Regions from separate parts of the Streptomyces sp. NPDC088810 genome, predicted to be linked through region 1. Evidence: riboswitches for the same ligand, from Rfam matches in the RefSeq annotation. Region 1 holds a riboswitch; each other region holds the start of a gene.

Region 1 (6,781 bases):
TACGGGGTGCTGCCGCTGCTGCGGCGCGTGGGGCCGCGGGCCTGGGCGGCGGCGGGGCCGCTGGTGGGGGCCGCCCGGTACGACGAGGACTATCCGCCGGTGGACGGCGCGCTCTGGCAACGGGCGCTGGACGTCGCACGGACGGGCGAGGGGCACGACGCCGAGCTGGTGACCACGCTGGCGGGCGTCGCGTTCGAACGGGCCGTCAATGCCGGAGACAGGAAGGCGATGTACCGGCTGGGTCTGCTGGAGGAGTCCCAGGGGCACCGGCAGGAGGCCGAGAGCTGGTTCCTGCGGGCGGCCGAGGCCGGGGTGCCGGAGGCGGCGGGGCATGTGGGCCGGCTGCTCGCGGAGCGCGGGGAGGGCAGGGACGCGGAGCCGTTCCTGGAGCAGGCAGCCGAGGCCGGGGACGGCAGGGCGGCGACGCTGCTGGGGAGGCTGCTGCGCGACCGCGCGGCGAAGTGGCTGGAGGCGGGCGCGGCTCAGGAGGACCCGGAGGCCGCGCACCTGCTGGCCGATCTGCTGATGACCAGCAGCGGGGCCGACCGCCTGTGGGACCTGTACCACACGGCGTCCGCCGCCGGGCGGACCGAGGTGGCCCGGAGCATCGGCATGTGGCTCCTGGTGTGGAACCACCGGATCGCCGGCCAGGCCTGGCTGCGCCGCGCGGCGGACGCCGGGGACGAGGAGGCCGCCCACATGCTCGAGTACGCCGACCGGCCGTGGCCGTTGGAGGAGGCCCTGAGCTACTTCGCCCCCAGCGACATCTATCCCCTGGACCGTGCCCATTACGGGGCGGTGCTGGAGGCGGCGGGCCGCACGGACGAAGCGCGTGACCACTACCGCGAGGGCTATGAGCGGGGTGACTCCTACGCCGCCTACCGCCTGGCTGCCCTGCTGGAAAAGCAGGGCAGCCAGGACGAGGCGCGCACCTGGTACCGCAAGGCCGCCGGTCTGGGCCACCCCGCTGCCCTGAAGGCGCTCGGCGAGCCACCCGCCGGTCCGGATACCGTCAAGGAGTGACCAACGAGCCCGGCCCCCCGACCGCCCCCGCCCTCTTCACCTGGGAGTTCGCCGCCGATCCGTACCCCGCCTACGCCTGGCTGCGCGAGCACGCGCCGGTGCACCGGACGCGGTTGCCGAGCGGTGTCGAGGCGTGGCTGGTCACCCGGTACGCCGATGCCCGGCAGGCACTGGCCGACCAGCGGCTGAGCAAGAACCCGGCGCATCACGACGAGCCCGCGCACGCCAAGGGCAAGACCGGCATCCCGGGCGAGCGCAAGGCCGAGCTGATGACGCACCTGCTGAACATCGACCCGCCGGACCACACCCGGCTCAGAAGGCTCGTCAGCAAGGCGTTCACCCCCCGCCGGGTCGCCGAGTTCGCCCCCCGGGTGCAGGAGCTGACCGACCACCTCATCGACGGGTTCGCGAGCAGCGGATCGGCCGACCTCATCCACGAGTTCGCCTTCCCGCTGCCCATCTACGCCATCTGCGACCTGCTCGGCGTCCCGCGCGAGGACCAGGACGACTTCCGGGACTGGGCGGGCATGATGATCCGGCACGGCCAAGGCCCCCGGGGCGGGGTCGCGCGGTCGGTGAAGAAGATGCGCGGCTATCTCGGCGAGCTGATCCACAAGAAGCGGGAGGCGCTGCCCGCCGTGCCCGCGCCCGGCGAGGACCTGATCTCCGGCCTCATCCGCGCCTCCGACCACGGTGAGCACCTCACCGAGAACGAGGCCGCCGCCATGGCCTTCATCCTGCTGTTCGCCGGCTTCGAGACGACCGTCAACCTCATCGGCAACGGCACCTACGCCCTGCTCACCCACCCCGAGCAGCGCCGCCGGCTGCAGGAGTCCCTGGCCCGCCGGGAGACGGACCTGCTGGAGACCGGCGTGGAGGAACTCCTGCGCTACGACGGCCCGGTGGAGCTGGCCACCTGGCGGTTCGCCACCGAGCCGCTGACCATCGGCGGCCAGGACATCGCGCCGGGCGATCCGGTGCTCGTCGTCCTCGCCGCCGCCGACCGGGACCCGGAGCGGTTCGCCGACCCGGACGTGCTGGACCTCGCCCGCCGCGACAACCAGCACCTCGGGTACGGGCACGGCATCCACTACTGCCTGGGCGCGCCGCTCGCCCGCCTGGAGGGCCAGACCGCGCTCGCCACCCTGCTCACCCGGCTGCCGGACCTGCGGCTCGCCGCGGACCCGGCGGAGCTGCGCTGGCGCGGCGGGCTGATCATGCGCGGCCTGCGCACCCTGCCGGTGGAGTTCACGCCGGTGAGCGGGGGCGGCGGCGGTCAGTAGTCCAGTTCCGCGAACCACTCGCCCCGGCCGCCCGGCGTCAGGTCGAGCAGGTGCCAGACGGGGTTGAGGAGGTCGATGCCGCGCTGGTCGATGTCCTCGGCCATGCGGGGGCGGGCGGAGTAGAAGTGGCGGACCGTGCCGTCGGCGTCCCGGGTGAAGACGGAGACGGTGGAGTCCTGGACGCCGTCCTCGTCCTCGCTGCCCAGGTCGTACTTGAAGGTGCTGTCCCCGCAGCTCAGCAGGCGCAGCCGGGACCAGCCGCGGTTGCGGGCGTGCTGCCGCAGCGCGGGCGGGTCGGCGGCCGCGACGACGGCGAGGTCGGCGTTCCGGGCGAGGTGGTGGGCGATGCCGTTGTAGCCGTCGATCCACAGGGTGCACATCGGGCACGGGCTGGTCTGCCGTTTGCCGTACATGAAGTGGTAGACGATCAGCGGCCGGCCGGGGCCGGTGAACAGCCGGCTCAGGGTGACCTCGCGCACCGGGGTGTCGCCCGCGTCGAGGTCGGCGGGGCCTTCGAGGAAGACGTAGTCGTCGACCTCGGGGCCCTGGGGGAGCGCCCTCCGCTGGGCCGCGACCTTCTCGCGGTGACGCATGAGCTCGATCTCGGCGTGGCGGAGTTCCTCGCGGGCGGCGAGGTAGTCCGCGGACTCGCCGGGCAGTCGGGTGTGCCGGAACATCGTGGTCCTCCTGGCTGGGAAGCCCCCCGGGTCATGTCGGGTCCATGGTTCCGGTTGCCGTACTCGCCCGCGGTGCGACGGCGCCGTTCCCGACGGGTGACAGCGGGGGAGCGACGGGAATGGTGACGGACCCTCAGCCGGAAGATGACAACACCTCAACTCTGTGATCTTCACGTGATCTGCGCGGCATGAACTTGTGACAAGTGATCGTCTGCCGATACGTTCACCCATCAGCGCGGCGACCGGCTCGATCCGCCGCGCCGGCTCTGCTGTCGCTCGAAAGGCTCCTGCATGCTCTCCGGGAACGGTCGACACCGTCGCCCCCGCCAGGCCCCCGCCCTCCTCGTCGCGGCCGGAGTGACCGGCTCCGCCATCGCCATCCCGCTCCTCGGCGCGGCGAGCGCCAACGCGGCCGACGGCACCACGTGGGACAAGGTGGCCGAATGCGAGAGCGGCGGCTCCTGGAGCGCGGACACCGGCAACGGGTACTACGGCGGCCTGCAGATCTCGCAGGAGGACTGGAACGCCTACGGCGGCGGCCAGTACGCGGCCAGCCCCGACCAGGCCAGCCGCAACCAGCAGATCGCCGTCGCCGAGAAGATCCTCGCCGACAAGGGCACGACCCCGTGGGCCACCTGCGCCCTGCTGTCCGGACTGACCTCGGGCTCGGGCTCCGTGGACGTCGACACGGGCGTCGGCGGTTCCGGTGACACCGGCGGTTCGGGTGACTCGTCCGGATCGGCCGAGAAGCCCGATACTTCCGGCAACCCCGGTTCCTCCGGCAGCCCCGGTTCCTCCGGCGGCTCCGGCCCGGCCGGTCTGCCGGGTTCGTCGCCTTCCACCGGCGCCGGCTCCGACGCCGACTCGGACTCCGGTTCCCCGTCGGACACGACCACCACGCCGAGCGGAAAGCCGGAGAAGAACGCCGGTACGGAGACCGGCTCCACGGGGACCAACACCCCCAAGTCGGACAAGTCCGCTTCGCCGGGCACCGGAAGCGCACGGGAATCCGCCCCGACGGCCACCCCGAGCACCGGCGCCGGGGACAACCCCCAGCAGGCTGCAGGTTCTTGGAGCCTGGTCGACACCGGAGCCCTCAGTGGCGGACGCCACCGCGGGGCGAGCGCGAACGAAAACGTGACAAACGGTCAGGACGTCGCCTCTTCCGGACGGCACGCAGCACGCGAAACGGACACGTACACCGTCCGCGAGGGCGACTCCCTCGCCTCCATCGCCGACTCCCTTGAGGTGGACGGCGGGTGGCGCGCGCTCTACGCCGGCAACAAGAAGGCCATCGGCGCCGACCCGAACCACATCAGCGCCGGTCAGACCCTGGAAGTCGCGGGCGAAACCGGCGCGAAGTAGCCGGAGTTGACGCCCCACTTAACGCCCTAATGTCCGGTTTGGCGAAAGTGTGGGATGAGTCTCAGAAGCCCTGATCGTCTTTGAAATTCCGCGGATCGCGTGTCTACGGTCGAGACCGCTCGTCACCACGAGCCCCGGCAGTCGCAACGCCGAATCCTGCCAGCGGTTGCCCGGGAACAGTCGTCGCGTCAAGCGCCGTAGGCAGGAGCGGGGGACCCAAGGTAAGTGCCGGGCCCGGCAGTTGAATGCCGGAACCGGCTGGGGGTGAAGCCGCGCATCCCGCGACAGCGGGAGCGCGGCCGGGCAACTCAACCGGCCCGAACCCGACAGCTCACCTCGCAGGCGTCGGTGAGGGGATCGATCCATGCTGTTTACCGGCAAGGGCAAGCACCGCCGTCCGTCCAAGGCCGTCCGCGCCATCACGCTCGCCGGTGTCACCGGCGCCGTCGTCGCCGCCCCGCTGATGGCGGCCGGCAACGCCTCCGCCGCCACCTCCGCCGAGTGGGACAAGGTCGCCCAGTGCGAGTCCGGCGGCAACTGGTCCATCAACACCGGCAACGGCTACTACGGCGGTCTGCAGTTCTCCGCCTCCACCTGGGCCGCGTACGGCGGCACGCAGTACGCCGCCACCGCCGACAAGGCCAGCAAGGCGCAGCAGATCGCGGTCGCCGAGAAGGTCCTCGCCGCGCAGGGCAAGGGCGCCTGGCCGGTCTGCGGCACGGGCCTGTCCGGCACCCCGTACAACGGCTCCGCCCCGAGCACCTCCTCGAACTCGGGCAGCGGCACCACCACCACCCGCTCCACCGAGCAGCAGGCCGCCTCCCGCTCCGCCGAGCGTCCGGCCGCGAGCGCGAGCAAGGGTCAGAGCAAGACCGTCACCACGCCGACCGGCAAGAAGGTCAAGAAGGGCGACGGCGAGTACAAGGTCGTCACCGGCGACACGCTCAGCACCATCGCCCAGAAGCACCACGTGCAGGGCGGCTGGAAGAAGCTGTTCGAGCTGAACAAGGACATCGTCGAGGACGCCAACCTGATCTACCCGGGTCAGCAGCTGCACCTGAAGTGACACCCGGCTCCCAGCCGGATCGCGGGGCCCGCACGTCCGTGCGGGCCACCCTGAAGGCTCCCGTGCGGGCCACCCCCCGTCCCCACGGGCCCCCGTCCCGGTGCGTGTTCCCCCGTACGCACCGGGACGGGGTTTTTTCATGCCTGCCGTCAAGCCCTTTGTTTCACGCAGGAACAAAAGGTACGGTCGCCTTGTCCACGGGACGGTCGGTCGGTGGCCGACGCCCCCGGGACGGTTAGGCTCTAGGCGCAAGGCACACCAGCCCCGCACTTCCAGCGTCACATCCAAGAAGGAGATGCTCGTGCCGTCCATCGACGTCGTCGTAGCCCGGGAAATCCTGGACTCCCGAGGCAACCCCACGGTCGAGGTCGAGGTCGGCCTCGACGACGGCAGCACGGGTCGTGCCGCCGTTCCGTCCGGCGCCTCGACCGGCGCCTTCGAGGCCATCGAGCTCCGCGACGGTGACCCGAACCGTTACCAGGGCAAGGGTGTCGAGAAGGCCGTCCTCGCCGTCATCGAGCAGATCGGCCCGGAGCTGGTCGGCTACGACGCCACCGAGCAGCGCCTGATCGACCAGGCCATGTTCGACCTGGACGCCACCGACAACAAGGGCTCCCTCGGCGCCAACGCCATCCTCGGCGTCTCGCTCGCCGTCGCCCACGCCGCCTCCGAGGCCAGCGACCTCCCCCTCTTCCGCTACCTGGGCGGCCCGAACGCGCACCTGCTGCCGGTGCCGATGATGAACATCCTGAACGGCGGCTCGCACGCCGACTCCAACGTGGACATCCAGGAGTTCATGATCGCCCCGATCGGCGCGGAGTCCTTCTCCGAGGCCCTGCGCTGGGGCACCGAGGTCTACCACACCCTCAAGAAGGTCCTGAAGAGCAAGGGCCTGGCCACCGGCCTCGGTGACGAGGGCGGCTTCGCCCCGAACCTCGGCTCCAACCGTGAGGCCCTCGACCTCATCCTCGAGGCCATCCAGGAGGCCGGCTACACCCCCGGCGAGCAGATCGCCCTGGCGCTCGACGTCGCCGCGTCCGAGTTCTACAAGGACGGCTCCTACGTCTTCGAGGGCAAGACGCGCTCCGCCGCCGAGATGACCGACTACTACGCCGAGCTCGTCGAGGCGTACCCGCTCGTCTCCATCGAGGACCCGCTGTTCGAGGACGACTGGGCCGGCTGGAAGACCATCACCGAGAAGCTCGGCGACAAGGTCCAGCTGGTCGGCGACGACCTGTTCGTCACCAACCCCGAGCGCCTCGCCCGCGGCATCGAGGAGGGCGCCGCCAACGCCCTGCTGGTCAAGGTCAACCAGATCGGCTCGCTGACCGAGACCCTGGACGCCGTGGAGCTGGCCCAGCGCAACG
Region 2 (6,781 bases), on a different contig from region 1:
GCGGAGACGAAGGTGGAGACGCCGGTGACCCCGGTGACGCCTCCGCCGCGCCGGTGCAGCCGGGACAGCAGGGCGATGCCGATGGCGCCGGACTGGGCGAACATGCCGATGCGGCCGGGGCGGGGCATCTCGGGGGCGAGCGAGGCGTTCAGCCGGACGTCCAGGGCGGTGTTGATGATCCCGAAGGCGTTCGGGCCGATGATCCGCATGCCGTACGCGCGCGCGGCGCGGACGAGGGCCCGCTGCCGTTCGCGCCCCTCGGGGCCGCTCTCGGCGTATCCGGCGGAGAGCACGACCAGTCCCTGGACGCCGTGGTCGCCGCACTCGGCGACCACGGCGGGCACCTGCTCGGCCGGTACGGCGACGACGGCGAGGTCCACGGGCCCGCCGATGTCCCGCACCGAGCGGTGCGCGGGCACCCCGTCGACCTCCTTGAGGTCCTCCGGGAAGACCTTGTTCACGGCGTACAGACCGCCGGTGTAGCCCGCTTCGCGGATGTTGCCGAGGATGCTGCGGCCCACTCCGCCGGGTGCGCGCCCGACGCCGACGACCGCGACCGAGCCGGGCGCGAGGAGCCGTCGTACCGAGCGGGCCTCGGCGCGCTGTTCCCGCGCGCGCTGCACGGCGAGGGAGCGGTCGGTGGGTTCGAGGTCGAACTCCAGGCGGACGACACCGTCCTCGAAGCTGCGCTTCTGTGTGTACCCGGCGTCCGTGAACACCTTGATCATTTTGGTGTTGGCGGGCAGCACCTCGGCGGCGAAGCGGCGGATGCCCCGCTCGCGTGCGACGGCCGCGATGTGCTCCAGCAGGGCGGAGGCGACCCCGCGGCCCTGGTGGGCGTCCTGCACGAGGAAGGCGACCTCGGCCTCGTCGGCGGGCGCGGAGGCGGGCATGCCGTCGGCGCCGATGCGGTCATAGCGTACGGTGGCGATGAACTCGCCGCCGATGGTGGCCGCGAGTCCCACCCGGTCCACGAAGTCGTGGTGCGTGAAGCGGTGGACGTCCTTGGCGGAGAGCCGTGGGTACGGCGCGAAGAAGCGGTAGTACTTCGACTCGTCCGAGACCTGCTCGTAGAAACTGACCAGGCGGTCGGCGTCATCAACGGTGATGGGCCGGATGCGTGCGGTGCCCCCGTCACGCAGCACCACGTCCGCCTCCCAGTGGGCGGGGTACTGGTGCCGGTCCTGCCGGTCCGCCGAGGTCTGCATGGGCCCCAGAGTACGGCTCGCGTACGACAACGGCGCGAGGCAGTCTGTGGAGGACGGGAAGCCGGACCGAGGCCGCGGTCCGGCGCCACGGCGGAAGGGGACGGACGTCCCCTCCGGGCACGCTTCACGATATGGGAAACTGGTCTAGACAACCCTGAACACCGAAGGGCAGCAACACATGGCTGAGCGCCGCGTCAACGTCGGCTGGGCCGAGGGCCTCCACGCCCGCCCCGCCTCCATCTTCGTCCGAGCCGCCACGGCCGCAGGCGTCCCGGTGACGATCGCCAAGGCCGGGGGCAACCCCGTCAACGCGGCCTCCATGCTCGCCGTTCTGGGCCTGGGCGCCCAGGGCGGCGAGGAGATCGTCCTCGCCTCCGACGCCGAGGGTGCGGACGCCGCACTCGACCGGCTGGCCAAGCTGGTCTCCGAGGGCCTGGAGGAGCTGCCCGAGACCGTCTGAGCGAGCACCGCACAGAGCGCCGGAGCCGCGTTCGCCTTTCGGGGCGGCGCGGCTTCGCCGTATGCGCGTCCGCCCGGTGCCGTCGATTCACCGGCGGCCCGGGAAAACCGCATGAATTACCGCACCATGAATTCGGGCAGCAGAAAACACTCCGCCCCGGAATAACCCCTCTTTGTATACGGCGCCCGTGTTAATGCCGCTGGCCCGACATGTTTACGGCTTGTTGCGAAGTCCTCACACGCTCCGCGGCACCGGAAAAGCGCAGCCGGTGCGCGCCCGTCGCGCGCTCGGCGTGCAGCGTGGTGAGCGCCCGCGCGCGCTCGGCGTCCCCGCGCGCCACCGCGTCCACGATGGCGCCGTGCTCCGTCCAGGACTCCATCGGGCTGGCCGGCGCCTCCACCGTGTACATCCAGGCGATCTTGTGCCGCAGCTGGGTGAGCATCGAGGTGAGCGAGGGGCTGCCGGAGGCCTGGGCGAGCGTCTCGTGGAACCAGCCGCCCAGCGAACGCAGATCGTCGCTGCCGCCCCGCCTGGCCCGCTCCTGGCCCAGCCGCACCAGGCCGCGCAGCACCTTCAGGTGGGCCTCGGTGCGGCGCTGGGCGGCCCGGGCGGCGCCCAGCGGTTCCAGCAGCATCCGCATCTCCAGCAGGTCGGCGGCCTCCTGCTCGGTCGGCTCGGCCACGCACGCGCCCGCGTGCCGGCGCGTCACCACGAAGCCCTCGGCCTCCAGGGTGCGCAGGGCCTCGCGCACGGGGACGCGCGAGACGCCGTACCGGCGGGCCAGGACTTCCTCGGTGAGGCGGCTGCCGCGCTTGTAGACACCCGCGACGATGTCGTCCCGGACAGCGGTGCACACCGAGTGCGCCGGAATACGCATGACCGACCTCCGCCTTAATCCCCGTGAAACGTCGACGATGGACGTGTGTTCCGTGACTCTATTCCAATGAGCCGGAATTTCCGACGGCGGGTCGTAATCCATGGATATTTTTTGGTCAGCGGATCCGGCGGACACTGCGAAAAACGGCGAAAGCCCCGGCTAGGTGAGCCGGGGCTTCGTAGGGTCGTGCGCGGGGCGTCAGACGTTCACGCCGTGCTTGCGGAGGTAGGCGATCGGGTCGACGTCCGAGCCGTACTCGGGGGTGGTCCGGGCCTCGAAGTGCAGGTGCGGGCCGGTGACGTTGCCGGTCGCGCCGGACAGGCCGATCTGCTGGCCCGGGACGACCTTCTGGCCCACCGTGACGCCGATGGAGGACAGGTGGCCGTACTGCGTGTACATGCCGTCCGCCATCCGGATCACGATCTGGTTGCCGTACGCGCCGCCCCAGCCGGTGGAGACGACCGTGCCGGAGCCCACCGCGTGGACGGCCGTGCCGCTGGCCGCATGGAAGTCGATGCCGGTGTGCGAACCGGAGGACCACAGGGAGCTGCTGGCCTGGTAGCCCGTGGAGACGTACGAGTGCCCGATGGGGGCGACGAAGGTGTTCAGCCGCTTGCGCTCGGCCTCGCGGGCGGCACGGGCCTTGGCCGCGCGCACCTCCTCGGCCCGCTTGGCGGCGGCCTTCGCCGCGGCCTCCTCGGCGGCCTTCTGCTCGGCGGCCTGCTGCTGGGCGGTGGCCTGCGCGTCGATCTGCCGGGGGACGTCCTCGGTCACGGTGAGAACGGGGACGAGGCCGGTCTGCTCCGTGGGGCTCTCGGCGGCGAGCGCCGGGGAGGCGGCGAGGGTGCCGATCACGCCGGTGGTGGTGAGGGCCGCGACGCCGGCCGCCTGGGCCGTGGTCCGCTTGACCCGGCCGGGCTTGCGGTGCTTCCCGGTGGCGCACATGAACGCCATGAAGTGGCTGGTCCTTTCCTTCCCTCTCGCCTACCGGGTTAGCTGACGGGTTCGGAGCAGGAAGGTCTCCTACGGGCCCCCTCGCAGCCGCGCGGGCGCCCGATTCACCCCAGGGACGGTGGGTCCCCGGCTCCCCTGGCTCGCGCCGTACGGGGACTCGGCGATGACTGTCCGGTGCCGCGGGTGCGGCGCACTGCCTGACGAACAGCCCGGATGACGCTACGGCGGCGCGCTTTCAATCCTCAAACGCAGCGGGGCTTTTGTAGCGCATCCCACAGGGCAGACAGGCAACCTCCGCCCCAAAACGGGCATCTGAGGGAACGAGTGGAACAGCAGGGCCCTGACGACCCGAAGGTCGCCAGGGCCCACGCGCGCGTGCCGTTACTCGGCCGCCACCACGGTCACTTCACCGATGCCGAGCGCCTCCACCGGCGCCTTGATCTGGGCCGCGTCACCGACGAGGACGGTCACCAGGCGGTCCACCGGGAAGGCGTTCACGACGGCCGCGGTGGCCTCCACCGTGCCCGTGGCGGCCAGCTGCCGGTACAGCGTCGCCTGGAAGTCGTCGGGCAGGTGCTGCTCGACCTGGTCGGCCAGCGTGCTCGCGACGGCCGCCGCGGTCTCGTACTTCAGCGGCGCCACGCCGACGAGGTTCTGCACGGCGACGTCCCGCTCGGCGTCGGTCAGGCCCTCCGCCGCGACGGTCCGCAGCACCTTCCACAGGTCGTCCAGGGCCGGGCCGGTGTTCGGCGTGTCCACGGAGCCGCTGATGGCGAGCATCGCCGCGCCCGTGCCGTCCGGCGCGGACCTGAGGACCTGCCCGAAGGAGCGCACGCCGTAGGTGTAGCCCTTCTCCTCGCGCAGGACGCGGTCCAGGCGAGAGGTGAGGGTGCCGCCGAGGCAGTACGTGCCGAGCACCTGGGCGGGCCACACGCGGTCGTGCCGGTCGGGGCCGATCCGGCCGATGAGCAGCTGCGTCTGGACGGCGCCGGGCCGGTCCACGATGACCACGCGCCCGGTGTCGTCCGCGGTCACCGGCGGCACCGGCCGGGGCTCGCCCGGGGTGCCGGTCCAGGCGCCCAGGGTGTCGCCGAGCAGCCCGTCCAGGTCGGTGCCGGTCAGGTCGCCGACGACGACCGCGGTTGCCGTGCCCGGCCGCACGTGGCGGTCGTAGAAGGCGCGTACGGCCGCGGCGTCGATCTTCTCGACCGTCTCCTCGGTGCCCTGGCGCGGCCGGGACATGCGCGAGGTCGCCGGGAACAGCTCCTTGGAGAGTTCCTTGGCGGCCCGGCGGGAGGGATTGGCCAGCTCGTGCGGGATCTCGTCCAGGCGGTTGCGGACCAGCCGCTCGACCTCGCTCTCGGCGAAGGCGGGCGCGCGCAGGGCGTCGGAGAGCAGCCCGAGGCCCTTGGCCAGGCGGGAGGCCGGGACCTCCAGGCTGAGCCGGACGCCGGGGTGGTCTGCGTGCGCGTCCAGGGTGGCACCCGCGCGCTCCAGCTCGGCGGCGAACTCCTCGGCGGAGTGCTTGTCGGTGCCCTCCGAGAAGGCCCGCGCCATGATCGTGGCGACACCGTCGAGGCCCGTCGGCTCGGCGTCCAGCGGCGCGTCCAGCAGCACCTCGACGGCGACGACCTGCTGACCGGGGCGGTGGCAGCGCAGCACGGTCAGGCCGTTGTCGAGCGTGCCGCGTTCGGGGGCCGGGAACGCCCAGGGCCTGGCCTCGCCCGGCTGCGGCTGGGGGTGGAAGTCCATGGTGGCGAGCTCGGTCACTTGGCCGTCTCCTCGTTCTCGTTGCCGGCCTCTACGGTGGCTTCCTGCTCCGGGTCCTCGGGGACCTCGGCGTCCGGGGCGGCCTGCGGGGACTTCGGCTCGTAGACGAGGACCGCGCGGTTGTCGGGCCGCAGACGGGCCTTGGCGACCTCCTGGACCTCCGCCGGGGTCACCTCCAGGACGCGCTTGACGGCGGTCAGGGCGAGCTGCGGGTCGCCGAACAGGACCGCGAACCGGCACAGTTCGTCGGCGCGGCCGGCGACCGTGCCGAGCCGGTCCAGCCACTCGCGCTCCAGCTGCGCCTGGGCGCGCTCCATCTCCTCCGGAGTGGGACCCTCCGCGGCGAACCGGGCCAGCTCCTCGTCGATGGCGGTCTCGATGACCGGCACCTCGACGTCACCGGAGGTCTTCACGTCCAGCCAGCCCATGGAGGGCGCGCCGGCCAGGCGCAGCAGGCCGAAGCCGGCCGCGACAGCCGTACGGTCCCGGCGCACCAGCCGGTTGTACAGCCGGGAGGACTCGCCGCCGCCGAGGATGGTCAGCGCGAGGTCCGCCGCGTCGCACGCGCGCGTGCCGTCGTGCGGGAGCCGGTAGGCGGCCATCAGGGCGCGCGCCGGGACCTCCTCCACGACGACCTCGCGCTTCTGCTCGCCGATGACGTCCGGCAGGGAGCCGTCGCGGGGCGCGGGCTTGCCGTCGTGGGACGGGATGGAGCCGAAGTACTTCTCGACCCAGGCGAGGGTCTGCTGGGGGTCGATGTCGCCGACCACGGAGAGCACCGCGTTGTTCGGCGCGTAGTAGGTGCGGAAGAACTGGCGGGCGTCCTCCAGGGTGGCCGCGTCCAGGTCCGCCATGGAGCCGATCGGGGTGTGGTGGTAGGGGTGGCCCTCCGGGTAGGAGAGCGCGGTCAGCTTCTCGAAGGCGGTGCCGTACGGCACGTTGTCGTAGCGCTGGCGGCGCTCGTTCTTGACGACGTCCCGCTGGTTCTCCATCGACTCGTCGTCCAGGGCGGCCAGCAGCGAGCCCATGCGGTCGGCCTCCAGCCAGAGCGCCAGCTCCAGCTGGTGGGCGGGCATGGTCTCGAAGTAGTTGGTGCGCTCGAAGCTGGTGGTGCCGTTGAGCGAGCCGCCGGCGCCCTGCACCAGCTCGAAGTGGCCGTTGCCCTTCACCTGCGCGGAGCCCTGGAACATCAGGTGCTCGAAAAGGTGAGCCAGGCCGGTACGGCCCTTGACTTCGTGGCGGGAGCCGACGTCGTACCAGAGGCAGACCGCCGCCACCGGGGTCAGGTGGTCCTCGGAGAGCACCACGCGCAGACCGTTGGCCAGGCGGTGCTCGGTCGCTGTCAGGCCCCCGGAGCCTGCCTCGGCTGTGGTCGTGTGACCCATGGGCATGTACGTCCCTTCGCGAGCGGAGGCGGTTGATGGAAACCGCGGTTTTCCTGCCGTTCCTGCCACTGTATGCAAAGCGTGCGGGGCCTCGGCGAAGTTCCCGCGGGACGTACGCCCACAGCGG
Region 3 (6,781 bases), on a different contig from region 1:
CCAGGATCGCGCGCAGCTGGTCGAGGTCGCCCTCGCGGACCATCTTCCAGAACTCGGCGCCGTCCGCCGGGTCGCTCAGCGGCAGGTTCACGTTCCGCACGCCGGGCAGCTCGACGTCGGGGCCCTCCAGCTTCTGGTCGGCCGTGTTGCGGAAGTCGAAGACCGTGTGCAGGCCCAGGGAGGCGAGGAAGGCCGCGTCCTCCTGCGTCGCGTGCGCGAGGTGGCCGCTGCGGAAGAGCACTCCGTGACGCACCCGCCGTCCGTCCACGGTCGGCAGTCCGCCCACATCACGGAAATTGCGCACTCCGGCCAGCTCCGGCTCGGTCGACGGGACCTGCTGCGTCACGGGGGCTCCTCCCGGTCGGTCGCCGCCGTCGCGGCTCGTCGGCGGGCGCTCTGTCGACCATACGGCATCGATTTCCTCGGGCAATGAGTTGTCCACAGGCATTGCCAGAGGGGTGCGCGCACCCGATGATGTTGGCACTTGCGCGGATCTGTTGGCACTTGTGAGGTCTCGATGGTGGACATCGCCGAAAACGGTCGTACCTGGCTGCTGTCCGGCCCCAACAGCAGCTACGCCCTGCATCTCACCGACGCGGACGAGCTGCTGCACCTGCACTGGGGGCCGCGGATCGCCCTCGCCGACGCCGAGGCACTCGCGGTGCGCCCGCTGCCCGGCTACTGGCCCTTCGAGTCCCCGCTGGACGGCCGCGAGGAGTACCCCGTCGAGGGCGGACCCCGCTTCGTCCGCCCCGCGCTGTCCGTCCGCACCGAGGAGCGGCGCGGTACCGAGTGGCGCTTCGTGTCGTACGACACGGAGGGCGCCGAGCTGCGGCTGCGCTTCGACGACGACGGCGTGGGGATCACGCTGCACTACCGGATGCGCGACGACGTGGTCGAGCGCTGGGTGACCGTGGTGAACGGCGGCCACGCGCGCGTGGAGCTGCTGCGGGCCGACGCGGCCACCTGGACGCTGCCCGACCGCGAGGGCTGGCGGCTGTCCCTGCTGCACGGCCGCTGGGCCGCCGAGTCCCGGCTCACCGCCGCCCCCCTCGGCTACGGCGAGAAGGTCATCGGCAGCCGCCGCGGCCACACCGGCCACCAGCACCTGCCCTGGGTCGCCCTCGACACCGACGCCACCGAGGAGCGCGGCGAGGTCTACGGCTGCGCGCTCGGCTGGTCCGGCTCCTGGCGCATCGCCGTCGCCCAACTCCCCGACGCGCGCGTGCAGATCACCGGCGGCGCCGGCTACGACGACTCGGGCCTGCTGCTCCTCGCGCCCGGGGAGTCGTACACCACCCCGGTCTTCGCGGGCCTGTGGAGCGACGGCGGCTTCGGCGGCGCGAGCCGCGCCTGGCACGCCTACCAGCGCGCCTACGTCATCCCGGACGCCGACCGGGACCGGCCCGTGCTGTTCAACTCCTGGGAGGCCACCTTCTTCGACATCTCCGAGGAGCAGCAGCTCGCGCTCGCCCGCCGGGCCGCCGAGATCGGGATCGAGCTGTTCGTCGTCGACGACGGCTGGTTCGGCGCCCGCACCAGCGACCGCGCCGGCCTCGGCGACTGGACGCCCAACCCCGACCGGTTCCCGCACGGCCTGAAGCCCCTCGCCGACCAGGTGCACGGCCTGGGCATGCAGTTCGGCATCTGGGTCGAGCCCGAGATGGTCAACCCCGACAGCGACCTGTACCGCGCCCACCCCGACTGGGTGCAGTACCAGCCGGGACGAAAGCGGACGGAACTGCGCAACCAGCTCGTTCTCAACCTCGCGCGCGAGGACGTCCAGGAGTACCTCTGGGAGCGGCTGGACACCCTGCTGTCCAGCGCCCCGATCGATTATGTGAAGTGGGACTTCAACCGCTGCTTCACCGACGCCGGCTGGCCCGGGGAGCCGTACCCGCAGCGCCTGTGGGTGGACCACGTCCGCGCCCTGTACGCCCTTCTGGACCGGCTGCGGGCGGCCCATCCGGGTGTCGCCTTCGAGTCCTGCTCGGGCGGCGGCGGCCGGATCGACCTCGGCGTGCTCGGCCGCACCGACCAGGTGTGGACCTCCGACAACACCGACCCGCTGGACCGGCTCGCCATCCAGCACGGCTTCACCCAGATCCACCCCGCGCGCGTGATGGCGGCCTGGGTCACCGACAGCCCCAACACCCAGCTCAACGGGCGGGTCAGCTCACTGCGGTTCCGGTTCGTCAGCGCCATGGCGGGCGTGCTCGGGGTGGGCGGAGACCTGACGGAGTGGAGCGCTCAGGAGCTGGCAGAGGCCCGGCGGTGGGTGGAGCTGTACAAGGAGATCCGCCCGGTCGTGCAGCACGGCGAGCTGTACCGGCTGCGGCCCCCGGCGGGCGGTCTGAGCGCCGTGCAGTACCTCCGGGGCGAGGAGACGGTCGTCCTCGCCTGGCTCCAGGCGCAGAGCCACGGCGAACCGGCCCCGGCGGTGCGGTTGCGCGGGCTCGACCCGACAGCCTCGTACGAATGCCGTGAAACGGGCGAAGTGCACCGAGGTGCCGTACTGCGGCACCACGGGCTGCACACCGGACTGAAGGGTGACCTGGACGCGACGGTTATCCGGCTGCACCGCATCTGAGCCTTCTGTCCGAATTGACCCCTTCATTCCAACTCGGTGTGAAATGAAGGGGCCTAGGAATGGTGTGCGTGAGCAGCGTCATATCCGTGACCGAGCGTCGCGCGTCATGTCCACGTAATGCCCGGGTGTGCAGGGGAAATTGAGGGGGCGAAGGGGCGGGGATGCACCGTGGGTGACCGTGCGTCCCCGCATCCGACCACCCGGAACACGAACAACCGGAATCGGTTGCTTGTGTCGTACGTCCCGCTCGCTTACGTTCGCCACCCAACCGGACGGAACGCCGAATCCTGCCGCCGTCCGGACTCCCCACACATGACCCGTGTCGGCAGGAGCGGGGGACCCACCAGGTACGACTGCCTGTCCCGGTCTCCGCGACAGGCTAGGGGTGCAGCCGTGTGCGCACGGCCGGGCAGCTCCAGCCCGAACCCGACAGCTGACCTCGCAGGCGCCGGAGAGGAACAGCTCCATGCCCGCCAAGGGTAAGCACCGACGCCCCAAGACCCCGCGTTTTTCCCGCTCCCTGGCCGTCGCCGGAACCGGCGGCGCCGCCCTCGCGCTCCCGCTGGTGGGGGCCACCGGAGCGCACGCCGCGACCCCCGCGCAGTCCGTGCCCGAAGCGGCCGTGCAGTCCCTTCCGGACGCGGCCGGGAAGGCCGCCGCCCAGCCGGAGGCGGGCGTGCGCACCTACACCGTGCGCGGCGGCGACTGCCTCGCGAAGATCGCCCAGGAGCAGCACGTCAGCGGCGGCTGGCAGCGGCTCTACGACGACAACCGGCAGGTCGTCGGCGCCGACCCGGCGCTCATCCACCCGGGCCTGAAGCTCAGCCTCGGCGGGCAGGCCGCACCGGCCCGCACCGAGTCCGCCGCGCCGAAGCCCGCCCGGCCGGCCGCCCCGAAGCCCGCCCGGCCGGCCGGGTCCGGCACCGCGCAGACCGCCTCCGCCGGCTACACCCTGCCGGTGGCCGGCGCCACCATCGGCACCGGCTACCACGTCGCCGGCAGCATGTGGTCCAGCGGCTACCACACCGGCGTCGACTTCGTCGTCCCGACCGGCACCCCCCTCAAGGCCGTCGCCGCGGGCACCGTCGTCTCCGCCGGCTGGGGCGGCGCGTACGGCAACCAGGTCGTCCTCAAGCTGAACGACGGCCACTACGCCCAGTACGCCCACCTCTCGCAGCTCTCCGTCTCGGCCGGCCAGACCGTGACCGCGGGCCAGCAGGTCGGCCTGTCCGGCGCCACCGGCAACGTGACCGGACCGCACCTGCACTTCGAGATCCGCACCACGCCGGACTACGGCTCGGACCTGGACCCGGTCGCCTACCTCCGCGCGCACGGCGTTCCCGTCGGCTGACACCCGCCCCCCTGCCCGACGCCGCCTATTCCTGACTTGGCATATTTTTGAGAGTGGCTCATCTCACCGTTCGTCAACCCCGGCCTACGGTCGCGTAGGTCACATCGAAAGGTGAATCATGGTCCGACGTGGCAGACGATTCGAAGAATGACAACGCATCAGTGATCGGGTCGTACGTGGCGGTGGGGGACAGCTTCACCGAGGGCGTCGGCGACCCCGGCCCCGACGGGGCGTTCGTGGGCTGGGCCGACCGCTTCGCGGTACTGCTCGCCGACCGGCGCCCCGAGGGGGACTTCCGGTACACCAACCTCGCCGTGCGGGGGAAGCTGCTGGACCAGATCGTGGCCGACCAGCTCCCGCAGGCCGTCGAACTCGCCCCCGACCTGGTCTCCTTCTGCGCGGGCGGCAACGACATCATCCGCCCCGGCACCGACCCGGACGAGGTCGCCGAGCGCTTCGAACGCGCCGTGGCCCGGCTGACCGAGGCCGTCGGCACCGTTATGGTGACGACCGGCTTCGACACCCGGGGCATGCCCGTGCTCAAGCATCTCCGGGGCAAGATCGCCACCTACAACGGGCACGTCCGGGCCATCGCCGACCGGTACGGCTGTCCCGTCCTCGACCTGTGGTCCCTGAAGTCCGTGCAGGACCGCAGGGCCTGGGACAACGACCGGCTGCACCTCTCGCCCGAGGGTCACACGCGCGTGGCGCTGCGCGCCGGACAGGTCCTCGGCCTGGACGTCCCGGCCGACCCGGAGCAGCCGTGGCCGCCGTTGCCGCCCCGGGGCACCCTGGACGTCCGCCGCGACGACGTCCAGTGGGCCCGCGAGTACCTCGTCCCCTGGATCGGCCGCCGCCTGCGCGGCGAGTCCTCCGGTGACCACGTCACCGCCAAGGGCACCCTCTCCCCGGACGACATCAAGCTGCGCATCGCCTCGGTGGCCTGACCCGGCGAACCGCGCCCCGCCGCCTGCGTGGGCGGGCGGGGCGCGGTCGGGTCAGTGGCCCGGGGTGGCCGGCGTGCACGGTGCGGCCCGTGTGCTCACCGTGCCCGTTCGGTCAACGTCTTCCGGTCCAGGCCCAGTTCCCGGGCAAGGGCGTCGTCCACCCACTCCTGTGCGCGGGAGCGCGCCACCGCGCCCGGGTACGACGTCAGCTGCACCGCCAGGCCGTCCAGCAGCGCGGTCAGCCGCAGTGCCGTGCCGGCCGGGTCCGCGCAGGCGAACTCACCGGCCGCCACGCCCTCGGCGATGACCTCCGCGATCGCCGCCTTCCACTGCTTGTCCAGCTCCCGGGTGACCTCCCGCAGCGCCGGCTCGCGCAGGGCGACGGCCCAGCCCTCGATCCACAGCCGCCAGCCCTTGGCCTGCCCGGTCGGCGCGTACCAGCGCACCGCGGCCCGCAGCCGGCGCAGCGCGGTGGTCCGCCGGTCCACCACCTTGCGCAGGCGCGCGAGGTCGTCCTCGGCCGCGTACGCGAACGCGGCGGCGACCAGCTTCTCCTTCGTGGAGAAGTGGTACAGCACCAGCGCGTTGCTCACCCCGAGGGCCGCGGCCACGTCGGCGATCCGCACCGCCGCCACGCCCCGCGCCTCGATCTGCCCGATGGCTGCCCGCAGCAGCTCCTCCCGCCGCTCGGCCACGCTCAACCGCACTCTTGCCACGCGCTCACCCTAGTCGTAGTCGATCGCAGGTGAGCGTCACCGGTCGCAAACGATCCCGTCCCCTCGGCCTCCGCGCCACCATCCCCAGCCGCCCGGCCCGGAGTTGACCACCACCTCAGGGCCTCGACGGCCCGACGGGCGTGGAACGGATCCTCACCGGCGGCCGGGGCCTGCCCCTGCCTGCCCGGACTGTCGGAGGGGCCGACCATAATGGAGGGCCTCACCCACTCCACCGGGAGGTACCGTGACCGGTTTGCGTTCTCCGAGCTCCGGGCTCCGCGCGCTGCGGCCCGCGGCCTTCGGCGCGGACCCGGGCGGTGAGCGCCTGGCACGCATCCGCCGCTCGCCCCACTTCAGGAACGGTGTCTTCCAGAACCCCGGCGGCCCCGCCCGCACCCGCCCCTCCGGCTCCACGATGGACCTCGCGAAGGTGTTCCTGGACAAGGACACCCGGCCGTTGCGCGCCCCCGGAGGCACCGTCCCGGTGCACCCCACCACCTTCGCCGACCTGGCCGGACCGCCCACGACGGGGCTGCGGCTGACCTGGATGGGCCACTCCAGCGTGCTCGCCGAGATCGACGGTCACCGGGTCCTGTTCGACCCCGTCTGGGGCGAGCGCTGCTCCCCGTTCCCCTTCGCCGGACCCAAGCGGCTGCACCCGGTGCCGCTGCCGCTGGCCGCGCTCGGCCCGGTCGACGTCGTCGTCATCTCCCACGACCACTACGACCACCTGGACCTGCCCAGCATCAAGGCGCTGGCGGACACGGACACCGTGTTCGCCGTGCCGCTCGGCGTCGGCGCCCACCTGGAGCACTGGGGCGTCCCGGCGGACCGGCTGCGCGAACTGGACTGGCACGAGTCCACCAAGATCGGCGGGCTGACCCTCACGGCCACCCCGGCGCGGCACTTCTGCGGCCGCGGGCTGCGCAACACCCAGCACACCCTCTGGGCGTCCTGGACCGTCGCCGGCGACGAACACCGGATCTACCACAGCGGTGACACCGGCTACTTCGACGGCTTCAAGGACATCGGCGCCGCGCACGGCCCCTTCGACGCCACGATGATCCAGATCGGCGCCTACAGCGAGTTCTGGCCCGACATCCACATGACCCCCGAGGAGGGCCTGCGCGCCCACCTCGACCTGCAGGGCGGGGCGCCGCACGGCGTACTGCTGCCG

What was found. Region 1 has a riboswitch for cyclic di-AMP ahead of ACIP4Y_RS18210 (transglycosylase family protein). Riboswitches for the same ligand answer to the same signal wherever they lie in the genome.
Region 2: linked by a shared signal. The riboswitch ahead of ACIP4Y_RS34840 (M23 family metallopeptidase) and the one ahead of ACIP4Y_RS18210 (transglycosylase family protein) in region 1 are both predicted to bind cyclic di-AMP.
Region 3: linked by a shared signal. The riboswitch ahead of ACIP4Y_RS07425 (peptidoglycan DD-metalloendopeptidase family protein) and the one ahead of ACIP4Y_RS18210 (transglycosylase family protein) in region 1 are both predicted to bind cyclic di-AMP.

The regions. Positions count from the first base shown of each region.
Region 1 is NZ_JBIVJQ010000005.1:91,761-98,541, reverse strand. It holds gene ACIP4Y_RS18230 (hypothetical protein) at 1-1,023, shown strand, start outside; gene ACIP4Y_RS18225 (cytochrome P450) at 1,020-2,306, shown strand; gene ACIP4Y_RS18220 (DUF899 family protein) at 2,300-2,983, opposite strand; gene ACIP4Y_RS18215 (transglycosylase family protein) at 3,275-4,348, shown strand; cyclic di-AMP (ydaO/yuaA leader) riboswitch at 4,532-4,708, shown strand; gene ACIP4Y_RS18210 (transglycosylase family protein) at 4,713-5,414, shown strand; gene eno (phosphopyruvate hydratase) at 5,716-6,781, shown strand, end outside.
Region 2 is NZ_JBIVJQ010000015.1:128,610-135,390, reverse strand. It holds gene ACIP4Y_RS34855 (GNAT family N-acetyltransferase) at 1-1,208, opposite strand, end outside; gene ACIP4Y_RS34850 (HPr family phosphocarrier protein) at 1,387-1,668, shown strand; gene ACIP4Y_RS34845 (GntR family transcriptional regulator) at 1,859-2,545, opposite strand; gene ACIP4Y_RS34840 (M23 family metallopeptidase) at 2,744-3,499, opposite strand; cyclic di-AMP (ydaO/yuaA leader) riboswitch at 3,512-3,672, opposite strand; gene ACIP4Y_RS34835 (M16 family metallopeptidase) at 3,881-5,269, opposite strand; gene ACIP4Y_RS34830 (M16 family metallopeptidase) at 5,266-6,660, opposite strand.
Region 3 is NZ_JBIVJQ010000002.1:162,774-169,554, reverse strand. It holds gene ACIP4Y_RS07435 (tyrosine-protein phosphatase) at 1-346, opposite strand, end outside; gene ACIP4Y_RS07430 (alpha-galactosidase) at 518-2,590, shown strand; cyclic di-AMP (ydaO/yuaA leader) riboswitch at 2,859-3,051, shown strand; gene ACIP4Y_RS07425 (peptidoglycan DD-metalloendopeptidase family protein) at 3,057-3,941, shown strand; gene ACIP4Y_RS07420 (SGNH/GDSL hydrolase family protein) at 4,103-4,888, shown strand; gene ACIP4Y_RS07415 (TetR family transcriptional regulator C-terminal domain-containing protein) at 4,984-5,604, opposite strand; gene ACIP4Y_RS07410 (MBL fold metallo-hydrolase) at 5,849-6,781, shown strand, end outside.